4 regions of the Paenibacillus sp. 2RAB27 genome follow, and region 1 is predicted to be linked to each of the others. Evidence: riboswitches for the same ligand, from Rfam matches in the RefSeq annotation. Region 1 holds a riboswitch; each other region holds the start of a gene.
What was found. A riboswitch is a leader RNA that binds a small molecule or an ion and turns the genes downstream of it on or off. The one in region 1 is predicted to bind cyclic di-AMP.

Region 1 (4,974 bases):
TGGAAGCGCTGCTACAATGGATGCTGTCTGTAAACCACTTAAGCCACCGCTAATTAGAAGAACTATAGCAATAGATGACTGAAGAACTCCCCACACAATTTTCACTTTATTCGACGGGTTTGGATTACCTTTGGTTGAGAGCATGCCCAAAACAAAAGTGGCTGAGTCAGCAGATGTAACAAAAAACGTAATAATCAATAAGGTGGCAATAAAAGCAATAATCCCCCCCATAGGCAGCTGCTCTAGTGTTAAAAATAAAGCAGATGTAACATCCTTTTCAGCCGCGGCCGCAATCGGATAATGATCAAACAACTCTAAGTGCAACCCTGTTCCTCCGAATACAGAAAACCAAACGAAGCTAAATAAACTTGGGATCAAGAGAACACCTAATACAAACTCCTTGATTGTTCTGCCTTTGGAAACACGTGCAATAAAAGTACCGACAAAAGGACCCCAAGCTATCCACCATGCCCAATAAAATAACGTCCAGACACCAACCCAGGTTCCCTGTGTAAACGGAGTCATTCGTAGGCTCATGTACACAATATTTTGCAAATATCCCCCTAAAGTAGAAGTAAATAAATCCAGAATGAAGGAGGTAGGGCCAACTACAAATACGAAAGTCATTAGCAAGACGGCTATAATTAAATTGGTATTGCTCAATATTCGGATCCCTTTGTCCAAGCCTGTCGTGGCCGAGAGCAAGAATAAAACCGTAACCACTGCAATAATGACCACTTGAACAAATGGACTTATTGAAATACCGAACATATGATTTAATCCGCCATTAATCTGAAGTGCACCTAAACCAAGCGAGGTGGCAACACCAAATACAGTAGCAATGATGGCAAGTGTATCTATCACACCTCCAACCCATCCCTCTGATATCTTGCCAAGAATGGGTGAAAAGACGGCGCTAATTAGCCCCCTCTTACCTTTCCGGAATTGAAAGTAAGCTAAGGCTAGCGAAATGATGGTGTAGATTGCCCATGGATGAACTCCCCAATGGAAAAAGGAATAACGCATGGCTAGTCGTGCAGCTTCTATGGATGCTACAGAAGCTCCCTCAGGTGGTGATAAAAAATGGGATAATGGCTCAGACACCCCCCAAAAAACAAGCCCAATCCCCATTCCGGCACTAAACAACATAGCGAACCAAGTTGCTGTTGAATATTCAGGTTCATCTTCATCTTTACCCAGTTTAATCCTTCCGTACTTACTAAACGCAAGATAGAAAGCAAAGAGTAAGATACCAAACGTTGAAATTAAGAAAAACCATCCAAAATTATTAATCGAAAAGTCGAAGAGTGAAGTCGCGGAATCAGCCAGCTTATTAGGGGCAAGAGCTCCCCATAAAACAAAAGCCAAAATAATAACAATTGAAATATACAAAACCATTTTTATAACCATCCCTATATACTATTTTATATTAATCATTACCTAATTAGGAAATATAATGCATTAATATGCCATTTCATCTGATCCGAAACAAAATATAGCCCATCAAACCACAGCTTTAAACACATAGTTGTGGTTTGATGAACTCTTACTTTTTACTCTCTTCTATTTAAACTCTACAAGTTTCCATAAACAACTTAGGAAATGTATCGACCTACCTTTAAGGCAAAAGAGATGATACCTCATTGTTCGTGTTTATGTACGTAAATTGGTTAGCACCCAGGCCTCTATATGCACTCCTTGACTTATCCCCTTTTGTTACAACGTGTATCGACTCAGAGCCCCACTCTTTACAAATTTGAATATACCTGCTGCATAGATTAAAACTAATTTCAAATAAATAAACTTTACTTATTTGGATATCAGGGAGCACCCAAGTCGCGGCATCTTCGGTGTCAACCATAATAATCGAATCCACACCCATAGCTTCCAGCTTTTTCTTTCCATACTTATTGTTCGTGAGTGCATAATATTGAATGCCTTTTGAACGTAATAGATGAATGAAATCTTTTCCCGCTCGGTTCGGAGCATTGACCAGTACATACTCAGATGAATTGGATTCTTCCTTGTTTTTCATTTTACTTTTCCCCCTTTGAGAGGCAACGAAAATTAGCCTTTAAGCCACACTCCTCCTCGTTACCTCTACACAATTACGCTTACGAAGTTAGCTGTCGGATTCGGACCTGAGAATAGCCCTACTCAATACATCTGAGATTCACCCCAACTGTGCATGCTGCCATACACCTGCTTACTTGGTTCCCCCGCTCTTGCCTCGTGCAAGACTCAGCGCTTACTCATGCCTGCTTATTTCCGAATCATTTTCAACCAAAAGCCACCATGCAAGCTCTTTGGTTCCAGCGTAATGATGAACGCTTTCGAATCTACGTTGCGAATGCAGGCGTACAAAAACTTTTCATTTTTTCTTCGAGCCAATACTTCCAAAACCAATCGTTCTCTTCTATCATACTAATCGCAGCGGCTGTATACTTCTCACCTTTTAAAGTCAGGATCATACGGAGTGTGAAACAAGAAACATAGACGATTTGAATCGCTAGAATGCTGCCTAATATGGATAACACGCCGCTTCACCTCTTTGATTACCGATGAGGACCCTCCACTAGGAAGATCCTTAAACATCATGTCATGATAAGCGTTCAGCGATATAATCTGGTCTAGGTCCCTTACCTGAGTAAGGAGCATTGAGTTTATTCAGCACACTATTATATACAATGAAAACATTGCTGCGCGGATCTGGGGTAATATTACTATTTGAACCGTGCATTAAATTACAATCGAATAGGAGGATGGAGCCAGCTTTACCCGTAGGTGCAACAATACCGCCTTGTTTGGCAAGCTGTTTTAGACTCTCTTGGTCAGGAACCCCATATTCTTGACGGCGAAGCGAGGATTTATAATTCTCATCCGGCGTTTCCCCTACACAGGAAACAAATGTACGATGTGAGCCAGGTATAACCATAAGGGGACCGTTATTGGCATGATTATCTTCTAACGCAATTGAACAGCTAAGCGCTCGCATTCTCGGCATCCCATCTTCCACATGCCAAGTTTCAAAATCCGAATGCCAATAAAACTCTTTACCTGTAAATCCTTGTTTAAAATTAATTCTGGATTGATGGATATAGGGTTGGCTACCCAAAATTTGACTAACGATGTCTTGTATACGTTGATCCGAAGCCATTTGTTTGAACACTTCGTCATCACGATGCACAGCGAATATGGATCTAATTTCATCATTCCCTGGTTCTCTGATCACTTCAGGCTTCTGCACTTCTTTACTTTGCTCCCAAAGTCTTGCTAGCTCTTGCTTCCAAAATTGAACCTGCTCCTCGGTAAAAAAGGATTCCAAGAACAAATAACCATTTTCCTCGTAAAATGTAAGCTGCTCCTTACTAATTTCTGTCTGATTAATTGTAGGGTTATAAACCACCAGATCCTGCCGCTCCAGTAGCTTTGGCTCCTGATAGATTCTTGATGGATAGCTGTCTTGCATGCTCGATCGATTCACCGTAATTTGCCCCTTGGATGTCAACATGGATTGCCACTCTCCTTATTAGATTTGGTCTAACGGGTATGTCCCTTCAGCATCATGAACTTCTCGGCCTGTTGTAGGCGGATTAAACACACAAATCATACGCATATCCGTTCTACCGCGCAGCAGATGTTTCTCATGACCGTTTAAGACATAGAGGGTTCCTTCGGAAATGGGATAAATCTCTTTGCTTTCGAGGACTTCAATCTCACCGTCTCCTTGAATACAGTACACGGCTTCAACATGATGTTTGTACCATATCTCTGTTTCAGTACCGGCTTTAATCGTCGTATCGTGCAAAGAGAAGCCTACCTGGTCACTTTTCACAAGCAATCGTGTACTATACCAAGTTTCTGTATCTACATGGAATTCAGTGCCGACTCTCTCGGCAAGTTGTCTTACTATCATTGCCTGCTCCTCCTATGCCTGTTTACTTGTCAACTTTAATTCTGTATAAATTTCTTCCATACTTTCTCGTAAAATGTCCAATCCTTGGACTAAGCCTGCTTCATCAATGATTAACGGTGGCATGATTTTGGCAACTTCACTGTCGGTTCCAGAGGTTTCCATGATCAGTCCCTTCGAGAAGGCACGTTCACATATTCTCTCTGCTAGGCCACTAACTTCGAAGACAATACCTTGCATAAGCCCTCTTCCTCTGACCTTCCCTTTTAATTGTGGGTAAGAGGCTACCATTTCTTGCAGACAGCTATTTAACAGCCTGCCTTTCTCCAGAATGCTCATAGAGAATTGCTCATTTTCCCAATAACGAAGTGCTTCCGAGGCTGTTATGAAGGCTAAATTGTTGCCCCGGAAGGTGCCATTATGTTCACCAGGTTCCCAAATATCCAGTTCAGGTCGAATCAGTGTCAACGCCATTGGCAATCCATAACCACCAATGGACTTAGACAGACAGATAATATCCGGTTTAATTCCCGCCTCTTCGAAGCTGAAAAAGGTTCCTGTTCTTCCACAACCCATCTGTACATCATCGACGATGAGTAGAATACCTTGCTCTTTACATAACGTCTCAAGACTGCGCAACCATGAAATGCTCGCCTCGTTGATTCCGCCTTCACCTTGAATCGTTTCCACGATGATCGCAGCCGGCAGCGATACGCCGCTTCCCGTGTCTTGAATGTAATTCTTCATGTATTCAATCGTGTCGACGCCATCACCCATATAGCCGTCATATGGCATAGATACCGTATGATGTAAGGGAACACCTGCACCTCTTCGCTTGAATTTATTGCCGGTTACAGATAAAGCACCGAGCGTCATGCCATGGAAAGCATTCGTGAAACCAATAACCGTTGATCTTCCCGTCACCTTACGGGCAAGCTTTAATGCGCTTTCTACAGAATTAGCACCCGTAGGACCAGGAAACTGAATTTTATAGGAAAGCTGCCTAGGCTCCAAAATAATTCTTTGAAATCGTTCAAGGAACTGTTCCTTCGCTTCTGTTG
Region 2 (4,974 bases), on a different contig from region 1:
CCACTGAACCGCCGATTTCGTTCACGCGTTCCTTCATGGACACGATGCCATAAGAAGTCAGCTTCTTCGCATCCAGCTCAAAACCAACACCGTCATCGCGGATCACTAACCGGATACCGTCAGAACGATGCAGCAGCTTCACTTCCAGCTTATTCGCCTTAGAGTGACGCAGGGCATTCGAAAGCGCCTCTTGCACAATTCGGAATAAATGATCCTCGATCCCTTTGTTCAAGCGGATTTCCTCATCCATATCCCAGCTGATCGCCATTGGAACCTTGGCCGCTAGCTCCTTCAAGAGCTCAACGAGTCCCTCCGACAGTCGTTTTCCTTCGAGATGGATCGGTCTCAGATGCAGCAACAAGGCTCTCATTTCGGATTGAGCGACGGAAGCCATCTCTTCAATCAGATGAATCTGCCGCTTCGCTTTCTCAAAATCTTTATCCAGTGTCCGTCCAACAGCCGTAGCTGTCATGGATATAGCAAACAATTGCTGACTTACCGCATCATGCAGCTCACGCGCCAAGCGCTGACGCTCTTCAATAACCGCGGAAAGCTTGGCTTTCTCGGTAAGCTCAGCATTGCTATTCGACAGCCGTTGAAGGGAGGTCACTTGCTCTTCCCATCGCTTCATAATACGGCTGAGTTGTTCGCCTAAGCGTCCAATCTCATCGTCATCCCCGTTTTGAAAGCCTTCTCGGGCAAATGTCCCTTTTTCTAATAAAATCATCGTCTCCATCATGGGCTCAAGTCTGCGTGTCACCTTAGAACTGTTCCAGTAACCGAATACCGCCCCAATTACACCCAGAATCAACAAAGCCATGAACGAGAACTTGACTCCCTGCTGCCAACTGGTAAAGGGCTCAATCAAATGACTTGAATTCAGAAAATACAGCATAGCTCCGAAAACGGCGAAGCTAAATAGGATGGCTTCCCCCATGCTGCGCCAGATCATGTTCGTTAATCGTCGTTTGTAGCCGTCCACTTGGTGAAGTACCCCCTTGAAATAAACGACTACACCGTCCTCTAAAAACGGTCTCGTTTATCTAAAATATAGCCCATGTATATATGAGACTATATTTTCTACTATTTAAAGAAAGTTACAATACTTTGACCTTTATATCTCCTACGATGAAAGAAAGTATGAGTTTCACCCGATGGTCACAATGCCCATAATTCTGCGATTGCCAAACGACTTTGTTCATCACACCTGACTCTTTTTCTTCCGCGATTTGAAGCTGACCCAGCATGACGGAAGCTGTGACGGAAACGCCGATATCGTCAGGCACCTTTATATCAATATCTCCTACAACACCTTGTAGGATAACTGTCGTTTCTTTTTGCTCGAGAATTGCCATGGAAAGATCCATATACGTTTCTCCCACCAAGTACCACGTCGAGGAATTCCGTTGAATCCATGGTTCTCGGCCTAGGCGAAGGCTATCAACAATCTTCTGCTTTTGGGTATACGTATCATCTTTATGAATCTGCTTGGATCGAATGAAAAATAAACCTAATGAAATCAACACAACCGAAATGACAATGGTAAGATGATCACCGAATAATATGACGGCACCAATCCCCATCAGCACATAGCCCTTGCGCTCTTTGCGTGAACGAACACGATGAATGCCCAGCAAAATAAGGATTACGGCCATAACGGGAAAAAAGCCTATGGTATGTTCCAGAAGCAAAAAAATACCGGCTCCAATCAGCAAAAGCGCTGTATTCCGGCTGCGGTTATTTTTCGTTTCCTCTCCCATCGATGCACCTCCTCTGGCTGCCATTTCTCTTTCGTTCATACGATTCCTAGCATACCATAAGAATGGACGACCTCCAAGATGCAAATCCTTATAGATCAAGGCTTTGCTTTCGTGGAGGTCACCGTCCATGACTATTTGCTGTCGTGCGGGTCTCGCTCACCGCGAGAACGCTGCTCCTGCTGCCACTCATGCTGCAGCTTGCTGCGCAGCGCGCGCAGTTCGTGTTGAAGGTTGCCACCGGCTTCCTTCAGCGTCTCCTTCGACAGGCGGCCCGCTACGCGTAGCCCCTGCAACGCCTCCCGGCCGAGCTCGCGGCCGGTGACCTCCAGCTCGCGCCATGTGTCGCGAGCCTCTTTGCCGTGCAGCCCGCCGCGCGGCTGCTCATCCTCGGCTGCGTGTCCCGCACGCAGCCCGCGCAGTTCCTCTGCGAGCGCCAGGCACAAGTCCTGGCTGCTCGCGTACTGCGCGCGGTAGTGCTCGCTCGCGGCTTCCTCGTTCAGCTTCTCTTGCAGGGCAAGCCGCGCTAGATCTTCTTCGCCAGCGCGCATCGCAAGCTCGGCCTGCTCACCGCGCAGCTTCGCCATCTCTTCCGCTCGCGCGATGTTACTGCGCAAGGCAATCGTTGCTTGCAGCGCTTCCTCATAGCGTTCCTCAAGCTGTGCGATCTGGCTACCGTCGTCAGAAGTGGCTGGATTCGTTTTGCCGATCGTCTCGTGCCAGACGGTTTCAGCCATTTTGCCAATACGGTCAAATATATTAGTAGGATCCATTTCCCGATTCTTATTATTATTCATGTACAATCGCCCCTCATCCATCATCATACTCTTATGGTAGCTCAATTTCTGAGGTTCTAAAACCGACTATCGACTGTTTTTGAACCTAGACCTAAGTCTAGTATAAATGGGCATAACCATATTTTGGTCGTTGCCCAAGCATGCCAGTGATGCTAAAATATTTGAAGCCGAGTCTAGTGCATATATGCAGGCACTGGTACGGGGGACGAAATACTTGGGGTGAATATTTGCTTCAGCTTGGAGCAGACTAGGGAGAACCTTCTTCCCGAACCCGTCAACTAACCTCGAAGGCTCAAGAAGGAGGATTACCAATTGAATAAGCTTACCAAAGGGTTAACTAGCCTAGCTGCCTCACTAGCAGTATTGGCTGGAGGCTTTCTTTCCCCATTTACAGCTCAAGCAGCTGAAATGGCCGTGAAAGTGCAAGTCAATGATGAACTGATCCATTTTCCTGATGCACAGCCATTTCTGGATGGCAACCACACCACCCAAGTCCCGCTTCGATTTGTAACGGAGAAGCTCGGATATACGGTCAACTGGCAGAAAGATGGCAATCAGATTAAGGTAACACTAAATAACGACAATCATACGATTACCTTGGTTTCAGGGCAAAAAGAAGCTAACGTTGATGATGCAACGGTCATCTTAGACGGAGCTTCTCAGTATCAAAATGGACGTGTATATGTACCTCTTCGCTTCCTTTCCACAACCGCAGGCGTACCTGTACAGTGGGATGCAAGCAGTAATCTAGCTATCTTAAGTAAAGATGGAGAGCAACATGCACCTGATTATCAAGTATTCGAATCTACAGCTTATTCGGCAGATCCTTCTGAAAATGGCGGGTATGGAGCCATTGATTACATGGGCAACCCACTAGCAATTGGCACAGTTGCTGTTGATCCTTCCGTCATTCCACTTGGCACGAAGCTTTATATTGAAGGCTATTCGTTTAGCGGGCTTCCTAAAGGCGGCATGTACGTCTACGCAACAGATACGGGCGGATCCATTAAAGGAAATCGCATGGACATCTTTATTCCAGGCTCAAGGAAATCATTACAAAGCTTTGGCTTCCAGAAGATTAAAGTGTATCAAATTCCCAATTAAATGCATGGAGAGAGCTGCCCTAAGAGTCATACAAGGGCAGCTCTTTTTGTAGTTGAATGTTCCACTCAATAAGGGCATATGTCCAATCAACAGGGTTCCCACCCACATATGTTATATAGTGTTTAACCCACATTCAAAACCGGAGGGGATACTATGTCAGCTGCAGTTGGTTGTGGAACGCCAGGATACGGAAGTTCCGCAGGTTTAGTTCTTGTACTTTATGTACTGTTGGTCATCATTCTTGCTACTTTCTACTAGGACCATCTTCCGCCTGCGAAAATAAACCCAGCTGCTGAAGCTTCTCATTACGAGGCTTCAGCAGCCGGGCTTTTTCATTTGAATTCGATGCCACTCGTTCGCTGCTTCAAGATTTCTTCCAGCATTCCCCCAATATACGCCCCCGCTTCCATGGCAGGTGTTCCACCGCGATGAATGTTCGAAATAACCATCCGATCCGAATCCGTTCCCCCCGTTCTTGGCTTATAACACATGTACGCACTTAACGACTCAGCAGTCACAAGACCGGGTCTCTCACCGATAAGCAGCACAAGACATTCCGGATTTAACAAATCTCCGATGGCATCCATACAGCCTACCCGTCCGCGATTCACATAGATTGTCGTTCCCGCTGTTAAGCCTCGCAATCGCAAGGAATCCAGCAAGGCAGGATACAGGTCACGCATATTCGCTTCGATGCTATTTGCACTTAACCCATCGGATACTACGATTTGCACTTGTGGCCTAAGCTGACATTTCGCTAATAGCTCCTGTTTGCTTTCGGGCTTCAATACTCTCCCTAGATGAGGACGCTTCAAATACATATTCTTCGTTTCTGCACAAGAATCGACGATGAGCCACCTCATTTCTGCTAAGAGAGCAGAACTCACCTCATTGTGCACAGCATCCACGCTGCTAGCATGATCCCATCGAAAAGTCAGTAACTCACTCGTTAATGGACGTGTACCTGATCTAGAAACGCCAATGCGTGCCGGAGTTAGTGCTTTCATCCGAGCGAATTCATCCACGCTTTCCACCTCCTCGCCAGAATAGCCTAGAATCACCTGCTAGCGGACTTAGCGTACCGTTCAACCATAGGCCTATGTCTTGCAGCCAATCTCGAAATTCTGGTGCTGGCGCGCGCCCAAACAACTCGCGTAAAGTCGCAATATCGTGGTAGCTGAGTGATTGGTAATTGAGCATGCAGTCATCCGCCATAGGTACGCCAATCAGGAAGTTCACATGAGCAGAAGCCAGCATGACCGCTAAGGAATCCATATCATTTTGATCAGCATTCATATGATTGGTATAGCACACAT
Region 3 (4,974 bases), on a different contig from region 1:
TGATGTGGAGATCGTCTAACAAATCAATACAATTGGAAACCCTTTCTGAACATTAGAGCATTATTCTAATGTTCTTTTTTCTATGGCGTTTCCAGTATTTATAATGGATTTCAAGAAATAGGGCAAATTAAAACGAACTTATCACATCAAGGTGGTGTACACATTGTTGACTGATTTGAAGCGTTTGTTAATAGGCCAGCCCTTGAAGTCCCATGAATTAGGCGAGCAGAAGTTAAATAAAAAGAAAGCGTTGGCTATTCTTTCCTCCGATGCACTCTCCTCGGTAGCTTATGGCCCAGAGCAGATTCTAATTGTCTTAATAACGATTAGCGCTGCGGCGTTCTGGTACACCATCCCTATCGCTTGCGGTGTTCTGTTTCTCTTAGTAGCTCTCATATTGTCCTATCGACAAATCATATTCGCTTACCCGAAAGGGGGCGGCGCCTATGTCGTCTCGAAGGAGAACCTCGGCATGAACGCCGGGTTGTTTGCGGGTGGATCCTTACTGGTCGATTACATCTTGACTGTAGCGGTTAGTATATCCGCGGGTACCGATGCGATCACGTCAGCTTTTCCAAGCTTGCACAGTTACACAGTACCGATTGCACTGGCGCTCGTATTGTTTATCACGATCCTCAATCTGCGCGGAATCACGGAATCGGCCTCCATTTTGGCATATCCCGTGTATTTATTTGTGGTCGCGTTGTTTATCCTGATTGGTATTGGCTTGTTTAAGATCCTTACAGGCCAAATTTCTCCCGATTTGCATACGCCCTTGGGGACTCCCGTTGCGGGCATTTCCTTATTCATACTGTTAAGAGCCTTCTCCTCAGGCAGCTCGGCATTAACGGGGGTCGAGGCGATATCCAATGCGATTCCCAATTTTAAGACACCTGCCCCGAACAATGCTTCCAAAACATTAATGGCCATGGGCATGCTATTAGCGATTTTGTTCGCAGGCATCATCTATTTGGCCTACTACTACGGCATTGCGCCGCGAGAGAAGGAAACTGTCGTTTCTCAGATTGCGTCGGTGACATTTGGCCGAGGTCTGATGTATTATATCGTCCAAGGCACAACAGCGATGATTCTTGTGCTCGCCGCGAATACGGGCTATTCCGCATTTCCTTTGCTCGCGGTGAATTTGGCCAAAGATAAATTTATCGCTAGAATGTTTACGATGCGCGGCGACAGATTGGGCTATTCGAACGGGATTATCTTTCTAGCTGTGACCTCTATGCTATTAATTATCGTGTTCAAGGGGCAGACCGAACAGTTAATCCCGCTCTATGCTGTCGGGGTGTTCATCCCATTTACACTCGCACAGACAGGTATGCTGGTGAAATGGTTTCGGGAGAAACCGAGAGGTTGGCTGCTCAAATTAACAGTTAATTTGGTTGGGGCCATCATGAGCTTCATCGTCATGATGATCTTCTTTATCACCAAGTTTGGACAAGTGTGGAGTGTGCTTATTTTCCTGCCGCTTATCGTGTTCATTTTTCATCAAATCAAAAAGCATTACGATGCGATCGCTGAACAATTGCGACTTTCTTCTTGTGAACCTGCCCTCCCGATTGAAGGGAATGTCATGATTGTACCTGTAGCCGGCTTCACACATGTGGTAGAGAATTCGTTGAACTATGCCAAGTCGCTGTCACCCGATCAAATTATTGCGGTGTATGTGGCCTTTGAACGGGACGATGAGAAAAAGTTCGAGGAGAAGTGGCAGAAGTGGCAACCCGATGTGCGCTTAGTCACGCTGCATTCCCATTATCGAAGCATTGTCCACCCGCTGACCAAATTCATTGATACCGTGGAACATAAGGCCTCGGAATCGAATTTCCGGGTAACCGTGATCATCCCGCAGTTTATTCCCAAGAAGAATTGGCATAACATTTTGCACAATCAATCCAGCTTGCTGATAAGGGCGTTCCTGCTGTATAAGCGGAACTTGGTTGTAACGACCGTGCCGTATCATTTGAAAAAGTAGCGCGGGTGCTGGGTAGGAGGGCGCCCCGGAAGGCGTGTAAGTCGATTATTTCGACTTACACTGCCTGGATTCCACCCTGAGCACCACTAGTCCGAAAATATCGGACTAATCTCTCTACCGCTGGCAAAAAATCTACATTAGTCCGAAATCGCCGAAGTAAATCGCCCCAAACACCCCTCACACAGGGAAACAGGCGAATTAGTTCGGCAGAATCGGACTATTTACCATTTTTCAGCAGGAATACTCGGTTTAATTCGGTAGAATCGGACTAATGCTGAAGATGAAACGAAAAAGGCAGTCCTTACTTCACAGTAGGGCTGCCCTTTTTCATCAATGTTTCCATCTGATGCTCTTCACTCACCCGCTTCATGAACGCATGAAGCTCTCCCTCTGTTTCACATACGGCAGCATGTTCCAACCAAACAAAGAATTTTTTCTTAAGTATATGGCTGAAGCATGCAAGGGGTATGTGTCCCGTGACTTGATAATATACAATCCTGAGGAAACTTCTTTCCACGGTGAATTAAAAATCGTACGGATCGATAATCGAGTCCGCGTCTCCCAATCCTGTTTTTTTTGCTTGTTTCTTATCGACTCATACATTCTCATAACAATCGGATAATCGGATGTTGGGGTCCATTTTGAAAAACCGGTTTGGATAGCGTTGTGAGTAATCTCGGACTCTTCTTTAGTAAACCAGTACCCAACAATAATAGGAAAGCGAATTCTCTGCTTCTAGCCATAAGACACCGAACCATTCGTAATCTAAATCAACCGGATTCAACAAATGAGGTAGTATCCCTAAATAATATCGGGGGGAGGAAGTCATGGCAGTTCTCCTTTTTGACGTAAACTCAGAAGTCAGTAGTGACTGAATATATGACATAATTGTATGTTTGAGCCATATAAAAAGGGGATAAAGAATGAATAGCAAACGTATAAAAATACAATAAAAATGAAGTTCCTTTTCGTTTTCTCATCGTCATTGAGCTAATGGACCCTTCCTGAAAAGTGGCAAAAAAGGGAGTAAGCTGAAGCATTTCTATTGAAAATGCATGCAATTTATCATTAGTTGCGCTTTCATAAACGCCAGATGCCACAGATTGCGAAATAAGAATCTCCAGAACATTTTACATTCATGATCAATCGGCGTAACATTCGGTTCAACAACAGATCATGTTAAGCAAAACGCTGAGTTCCTGTAAGGGAAACGGGGGAACCAATAGAAGCCGATTGGATACAGCATCGGTTTCTCGGGGTGAATCTAATGCAAGCGCAGCTTGCTAAGGTAGGGCACTTCCAAGCCCGAATCCGACAGCTAACCTCGTAAGCGTATTGGGAGAGAACCGCCTTCTTTTCGTGCCTTCCACAGTTCGTGTATTCACGCTGTTCCGAAGCTCGAGAGTAGAGATTCTCTGCTCTTTGGCTTCTTTTTGTTGTTCACAAATGGAGGAGAGTGAATCTATTATGTATCCTGAACCCCTGACTCTAGTAAGAGAATCAGATGTATGTACGAAGGAATGCAAGATTACCCGCATTGAATGTTTTCAATTCGATTGTGAGCTATCAGATAAGCTGCTACCTGGGCATGGCACGGATTGTCATTGCGGTTTACTGACGATTTCAACGAATCTCGGAACATGTGGATTAGGGCAATTCGTGATTCCATGCGGCAACCTGAAAGGGGATTTTGTTCAATGGGCGTCAGTATTCCAGAAGCTCAAAGGTCTAACCCTTAAGGATGGTTTGCAGTACGTTCATCAGAAACAAGAGGCATGGGGAGAAATACGATCTCATTTAATGGCATCTGCACTAACGAATTTATCTGAAAAGCTAGAGAATTTATCAACTGCAAGTGAGCAAGAACTAATTTTTTTATCTAATCGCACTTATTTATTTGAGCATTCTGGGGCGTATATCTCTTTCTAAGAGTGACGTTTGATAGTAATGAAAGAGCACCTCTACCACTCGGGATTCGAGTGGTAGAGGTGCTCTTTGTCTTAATTAGGATTGGCCGGTATCTGGATCGAGCAATCGAAAATAAGCAAATTTTTATGTTTTTTTTATACGAACACAACAGTTTCTTTACCCCCTTTTTATACGKAACGGCGTTACAATGATTCAGGCAAGGAGGACGGTGTGCATGCAAAGTGATTTTTTGTTGATAGCTGCGCCAACCAAGGCGGGCGAGGCCTTTATGAAACAAACAAAACTGGTTGGCCTTCCTTTTGTTGCATTGACGAACAACAAGATGGAGAGAGTCAAGTTAGAGAGTCAAGGAGTGAAGCAAATTATCCAAGTGGATACGATGGATCCAGGCGCGTCCATCATTCCTGACTATCCGATAGGGCATATCGTTCTGTTCGAGGAAAGCTTACCTCTAAGTTGCAGGTATATCCAGATATGCCGTAGTGGGACCTCCAAATCCATGTATGTCATCACGCAGAGCGTAAATCCACGATTGATTTATAAAGGTCTTGGTGCTGATTATGTCATTTATTCTAAAAATGGTGACGTCAAGTTTTTACTATCATCTCTAAAAGCAAACAAAATATAGGCTCTGTTTGATTTGAAGGAGGTGTGTCCGTGTACAACGATGTAACGATGATTTTATTATTTGCGATAACCTTTCTAGGGTTTTGGGGATTTGCTAAATATTGTGAAAAGGCTTGAGCTTAAACTTTCGAAGTCGTATTTCAAGAAAATAGGAGGCAATCATATGATTGTTATTGGACTCATTGGGTGTGCCATTATGGGTTATCTCGGTTTTGTTCTAGTAAAGCCAGAGAAATTTTAATTGTAGAATATGAACTTATGTAAGCAGGGGGAGAACCTACTATGGGTATGGGATTGTTACAAGTAGTCGTCACACTAGGGATTATCATGCTTTTGGTAAAGCCAGTGGGCAGTTACTTGGTCAAAGTGTTCGGCTATGAAAAGAGTGGCCTTGATCGTGTTTTTGGTCCGTTCGAGCGTGTATCTTA
Region 4 (4,974 bases), on a different contig from region 1:
TGATGCGACCCACGCGATTGGAGACGAGCATAGCCAACAAAGCGCCAGGGAAGAGCAATAGTCCCGAAGTAAGCGGAGCTAAGCCGAAAACCCGCGCAAGCATCTGTGGCGCAAGGAACAAGAAGCCAAAGCTGATCATATAGGAAAACACGCCGATTGCGCTGAGCGCCATATAGGGTCTGTCGCCGAATAGGGCAGGCAGCACGAACGGTTGTGAGGCTCGGCGAATGCGCAGAGTGAATAGGACAATCGCGATGACGCCTGCTAGGAGTGCGATCAGACTCTTAGACGTAAGGAAGAGCAGCAACCCCGTCGTCCCAATCCCGAGGAGCAGAGCTCCGATGAAATCGAACGAGCCGCTTTCTGGTTTTTCTTTTGGCAGCAGGATGAGAAAGATAGGAATTAGCAGCAGCGTTACCGCTGTAATGACGAACAGGAAATGCCAGCCCAAATACTGAACGATGGATCCCCCTGCGACGGGACCTAGTCCCAAGCCAAGAGAAGCCGCGGAAAGGATGAGCGACATGGCTCTGCCTCTACGAGACAACGGAATGTAGCGGGTTACGAGTACGATACCAAGCGAAGGGATCGCACCTGCGCCGGATGCTTGAATCAACCGCGTAAATAGCAACAGTCCGAAGCTGTCCGTGAACAACCCTAGAATGGAGGCGCCGCCTAGCGAGAGCAGGGCAATGACGTAGAGCCTGCGAATAGGCACGAAGTCGGACAAGCGGCTGTAGGTGATCGATGCGATGGCGAAAATGATTGAATACCCCGTAACAATCCACGATGCCGTTGAAGGACTGAGCTCGAATTGTACGGAAATTTTGGGCAGTGCCAGATTGAACATCATCGTGTTCATGATAACAAGTACAATTGTAAAACAGAGCAACCAGGAGACAGGCGTTTCTCGTAAGCGGCCAGGCATCTCAGGTTGAGCGTGTGTTGTTCCTTGAGCTGAAGAGGTTGCGTTGTCTGACATGGTACACCTTCCGATCTAAACTATAATATATTTTGTGACAGTTTATCATGGCGGGTAGGGTGTGTCAATGAATTGGCTTGTATTAAATTAGTAAATTGTTGAATGTTTATACATATAATTGTATTATTATTCATAAAACACATGGAGGAATACAATGGGACACGTGATAAGAAAAGTGGAACTTGAAGATTTGGAGGCATTAACAGAGTTGATGTGTGCCTATATTGTAGGCTTTTATAAGAAGCCACAGCCGCTGATAACTTCTATTCATCGACTGATTAGAAACTTGCTTCAGGAACAAGGCGGTATACAGTTTGTTGTCGACCAAGAGGGAGAACTCGTCGGCTTTGCGACCTTGTATTTTTCTTGTAGTACGATGAAGGCAAATCCCATTACGATCATGAATGACCTCTTCCTTCTCGAGTCTTACCGGGGGACCGCTGCAGAAGAAGACTTGTTCCAGAAGTGCCAAACCTACTCCAAGGAAAACGGCTATGCCTACATGTCATGGATCACCGCGCCAGACAATCATCGTGCACAACAGTTTTTTGACAAAATGGGCGGAACTCGCGTGGATTGGGTCAACTACACGATTATTTAAAGGAAGCGGTTGTTAAATAACTCGGTTTCAGTCAACCACGCTACAATGGTAGTGCCCTAAAGTGAAAAACCTCATCATCCAACGTAATATTCGCACGAACTAGCAACTTTGATGGATTGCAAACTTGTTGTTTAGTCAAAATACCCTGATTAGCTACGAGAATGGAAGATAATCAACGAATCAGGTAATTGTAAGCGAATTATCGGGTGAAACGTGAGGTCGGAGAGTGCTTTTTACGTTTTTTCCCTCCTTTACTATGTTGGTAGAAGAGAGTAGTATTCAACACGTACATGAACAGTTGAATATTTCGCTTAATTTTCTTTTAAGAAAAGCGGGGGAACCACGAGTAACATGGGGTGAATAACGGTACGGATTCAGTACCTTTTAGGGCAGATTTCTCGCGGCCCGAACCCGGCAGCTAACCTCGTAAGCGAACGTGAGAAAGGAGAACGTGTGTTCAAAACACAAGGTCGATCCTTGTGTTTTTTTGCGTCCATTTTTCAAAAATATAGTATTGATATGGCTTTAATTGGAGGAACAACGGCGAAATGACAAGTGATTCATTGAAAAAAATTGTGTTCGGTAAGCCGCTAAAGTCGAGTGAGATTGAGTCGGAGAAAATGCCTGTCTGGAAAGCCCTCCCTATCTTGTCGTCAGATGCCTTATCATCCGTATCGTATGGGACGGAGCAAATTCTGTTAGAGCTCGCGACAGTGGGGGTTGCAGCTTTTGCCTTCTCGTTGCCGATTGCGGTTTCGATTATTGCTTTGATTCTACTGCTCGTGTTGAGCTATAGACAGGTGATCGAAGCGTACCCGATGGGCGGCGGCGCCTATATGGTGACGAAAGAAAATTTAGGCATGGTGTGGGGACGTCTTACCGGTGTCTCTCTGCTAATCGACTATACCTTAACCGTAGCCGTTTCGATATCGGCTGGTGTCCAGGCAATTACCTCGGCATTTCCATCGGCTGTACCGTACATTGTTCCGCTGACCATCTTACTGGTTTGGATTATGGTCTGGCTGAACTTGCGAGGTACTTCCGAATCAGGAACGGTATTCGCGATTCCAACGTACTTTTTTATTCTTTGTATCTTGTTGTTAGTGGGTAAAGGTATTTTCGATTTACTGACAGGATCTATGAATACGCATGCGATCGAATTCGCACCAAGCTCAGCGACGAACTCATTAACCCTATTCGTACTTCTCAAAGCGTTCTCGTCCGGTTGTTCAGCTGTAACGGGGATCGAAGCGATCTCTGATGCCGTACCGCATTTTAGAACGCCATCTGTCAATAATGCCAAACGAACACTCCTCTCTCTAGGCGGCTTGTTGGCCATCGTGTTCGGTGGTGTAACACTGATTGCCTTAGGGTATGGGGTGGCACCGGATCATAACGGTCATACATCGGTTCTTTCGATGGTGACGGAGCAGGCCTTTGGCCGAGGCGTTATGTACTACGCGACGCAAATCGCGACCATGCTCATCTTGGTGCTCGCTGCGAATACAAGCTTCAATGGCTTCCCGATCTTGGCGTCCATCATGGCCCAAGACAAAAACTTCCCGCGCATGTTCTCCTTCCGTGGGGATCGGCTTTCGTATCACTATGGCATTATTACGCTAGGCGTATTAGCCAGCCTGCTATTGATTGGCTTTAAAGGTAAAACCGATGCACTTATTCCGCTTTATGCGATTGGCGTGTTTTTATCTTTTACACTTGCTCAGACGGGGTTGGTTCGGAAATGGCTCAAAGAGCGCGTATCTGGCTGGATTGGGAAGCTGATCATCAACGGGCTGGGCGGTATCGTCTCCCTAGTAGTTCTTATCATTTTCTCCGTTACCAAATTCAGCGAGGGTGCTTGGATTGTCATTATCATTACACCGATCCTCCTCTGGCTCATTACGAAAATTAGTCACCATTACGACGACGTAGCCAAACAGTTGCGGATCGATATCACACAAGACCGTGTATGTACCAAAGAGCCGGTCATTATCGTGCCTGTGGCTGGGATTCACAAAGCGGTAGAGCAGACCCTGAACTATGCCAAATCGCTCTCGCCTAACGTCATCGCGTTCTATGTCTCCTTCTCGGATGAGGACGAAGAATCGATGCAGGAGAAGTGGCAGATCTGGGATCCAGGTGTTCGACTCGTAGTGTTCAAATCACGCTACAGAACGATTCTGAAGCCGCTGGCTGAATTCATTGATCGCATCGACACTCATATGTCGGAGAAGCAGTCGATCATGGTTATTCTCCCGCAATTCATGCCGAAGAAATGGTGGCACCGTCTGCTCCATAATCAATCTGCGGCGCGGATTCGTTCGAAGCTTCAAGCCGATAAGGATATCGTTGTTGCAACAGTGCCGTATCATTTACATCAATAGAAGTGTACAATAATAGGGAGAACTTGTAGACGAGGTGACCTTATTATGGTGAAAAAGAAAGCAAAGATTACGCCAGCTGCGGCTAGCGTGCAAGATAAACCTGCAACGCTGAAGGATCTGCTGCGTCCGGAAATACTGGAAGGGCTCAAAGCCCAGGCTGACGCGATGAAAGCGGAAGAGCAAGCGAAGAAGGATGCAGAGAGAGCCAGGGTAGAGGCTGCTCGCAAGGCGGAAGAGAAACGTCTTGAGAACGATTTCGCCTATCAGCTGGAGAAAAGTAAATTAGACTGGCGGAAACATAAATGAGGGGGCGCACGATGTGCCTCCTTTTCTTCATAAGTGCGATGGTAGCGCTTGCAGGATGTGGGGTGGAGCAACGTGCTGCAGAAGTGGAAACGGCGGTTGATTCTACATCTACATCTATAGGAACACCAACATCAACATCAACATCAACATCAACATCAACACCAACATCAACACCAACATCAACACCAACATCAACACCAACATCAACATCAACACCAACACCAACGCTTGCACCATCAGCCGCACCTCCTGTCCCAACCTTCACGTCAGTGGAACAATCATTGATCGCTCGTTATGCCTCTGTGATGCCAACGAAGTGGGGGGAGCGTGTCCCTGGTGTGAAAACACGCTTACATACGAAGGACAAAGTGATTGCCCTTACCTTTGATGCCTGCGGCGGGAAGGAAGGCAGTGGCTATGATGAGAAGTTGATCCAGTATTTGATTCAGGAGCAGATTCCAGCTACGTTATTCATCAATGCAAGATGGATTGCTGCGAATCCGTCAACCTTTCAAGATTTGGCATCGAACCCTCTGTTTGAGATCGAAAATCATGGCACTGAACACCGCCCCTTATCTGTGAACGGCAAGCTGGCTTATGGAATTGCGGGAACGAAGAGCGTCAAAGAAGTCATTCATGAAATGAATGACAATGCGGATCAGATAGAGAAGCTGACAGGGAAAAGGCCCCTATTTTTCCGA

Region 2: another riboswitch for cyclic di-AMP. It lies ahead of AB4114_RS10720 (stalk domain-containing protein); the one in region 1 lies ahead of AB4114_RS23935 (hypothetical protein).
Region 3: another riboswitch for cyclic di-AMP. It lies ahead of AB4114_RS12600 (hypothetical protein); the one in region 1 lies ahead of AB4114_RS23935 (hypothetical protein).
Region 4: another riboswitch for cyclic di-AMP. It lies ahead of AB4114_RS16395 (APC family permease); the one in region 1 lies ahead of AB4114_RS23935 (hypothetical protein).

The regions. Positions count from the first base shown of each region.
Region 1 covers NZ_JBFRGR010000020.1:88,190-93,163, reverse strand. The annotation lists gene AB4114_RS23940 (glycine betaine uptake BCCT transporter) at 1-1,398, opposite strand, end outside; gene AB4114_RS23935 (hypothetical protein) at 1,619-2,035, opposite strand; cyclic di-AMP (ydaO/yuaA leader) riboswitch at 2,097-2,257, opposite strand; partial or broken gene AB4114_RS23930 (DUF2179 domain-containing protein) at 2,263-2,537, opposite strand; gene thpD (ectoine hydroxylase) at 2,600-3,511, opposite strand; gene AB4114_RS23920 (ectoine synthase) at 3,530-3,916, opposite strand; gene ectB (diaminobutyrate--2-oxoglutarate transaminase) at 3,929-4,974, opposite strand, start outside.
Region 2 covers NZ_JBFRGR010000006.1:23,951-28,924, reverse strand. The annotation lists gene AB4114_RS10735 (sensor histidine kinase) at 1-982, opposite strand, end outside; gene liaF (cell wall-active antibiotics response protein LiaF) at 1,098-1,760, opposite strand; gene AB4114_RS10725 (PspA/IM30 family protein) at 1,892-2,554, opposite strand; cyclic di-AMP (ydaO/yuaA leader) riboswitch at 2,710-2,862, shown strand; gene AB4114_RS10720 (stalk domain-containing protein) at 2,867-3,658, shown strand; gene AB4114_RS10715 (YjcZ family sporulation protein) at 3,812-3,916, shown strand; gene eutC (ethanolamine ammonia-lyase subunit EutC) at 3,991-4,683, opposite strand; gene AB4114_RS10705 (ethanolamine ammonia-lyase subunit EutB) at 4,676-4,974, opposite strand, start outside.
Region 3 covers NZ_JBFRGR010000007.1:61,467-66,440, forward strand. The annotation lists gene ade (adenine deaminase) at 1-19, shown strand, start outside; gene AB4114_RS12595 (APC family permease) at 164-1,990, shown strand; cyclic di-AMP (ydaO/yuaA leader) riboswitch at 3,170-3,339, shown strand; gene AB4114_RS12600 (hypothetical protein) at 3,458-3,919, shown strand; gene AB4114_RS12605 (hypothetical protein) at 4,134-4,547, shown strand; gene kdpA (potassium-transporting ATPase subunit KdpA) at 4,835-4,974, shown strand, end outside.
Region 4 covers NZ_JBFRGR010000010.1:143,027-148,000, forward strand. The annotation lists gene AB4114_RS16385 (MFS transporter) at 1-982, opposite strand, end outside; gene AB4114_RS16390 (GNAT family N-acetyltransferase) at 1,137-1,583, shown strand; cyclic di-AMP (ydaO/yuaA leader) riboswitch at 1,882-2,031, shown strand; gene AB4114_RS16395 (APC family permease) at 2,132-3,967, shown strand; gene AB4114_RS16400 (YqkE family protein) at 4,013-4,273, shown strand; gene AB4114_RS16405 (polysaccharide deacetylase family protein) at 4,285-4,974, shown strand, end outside.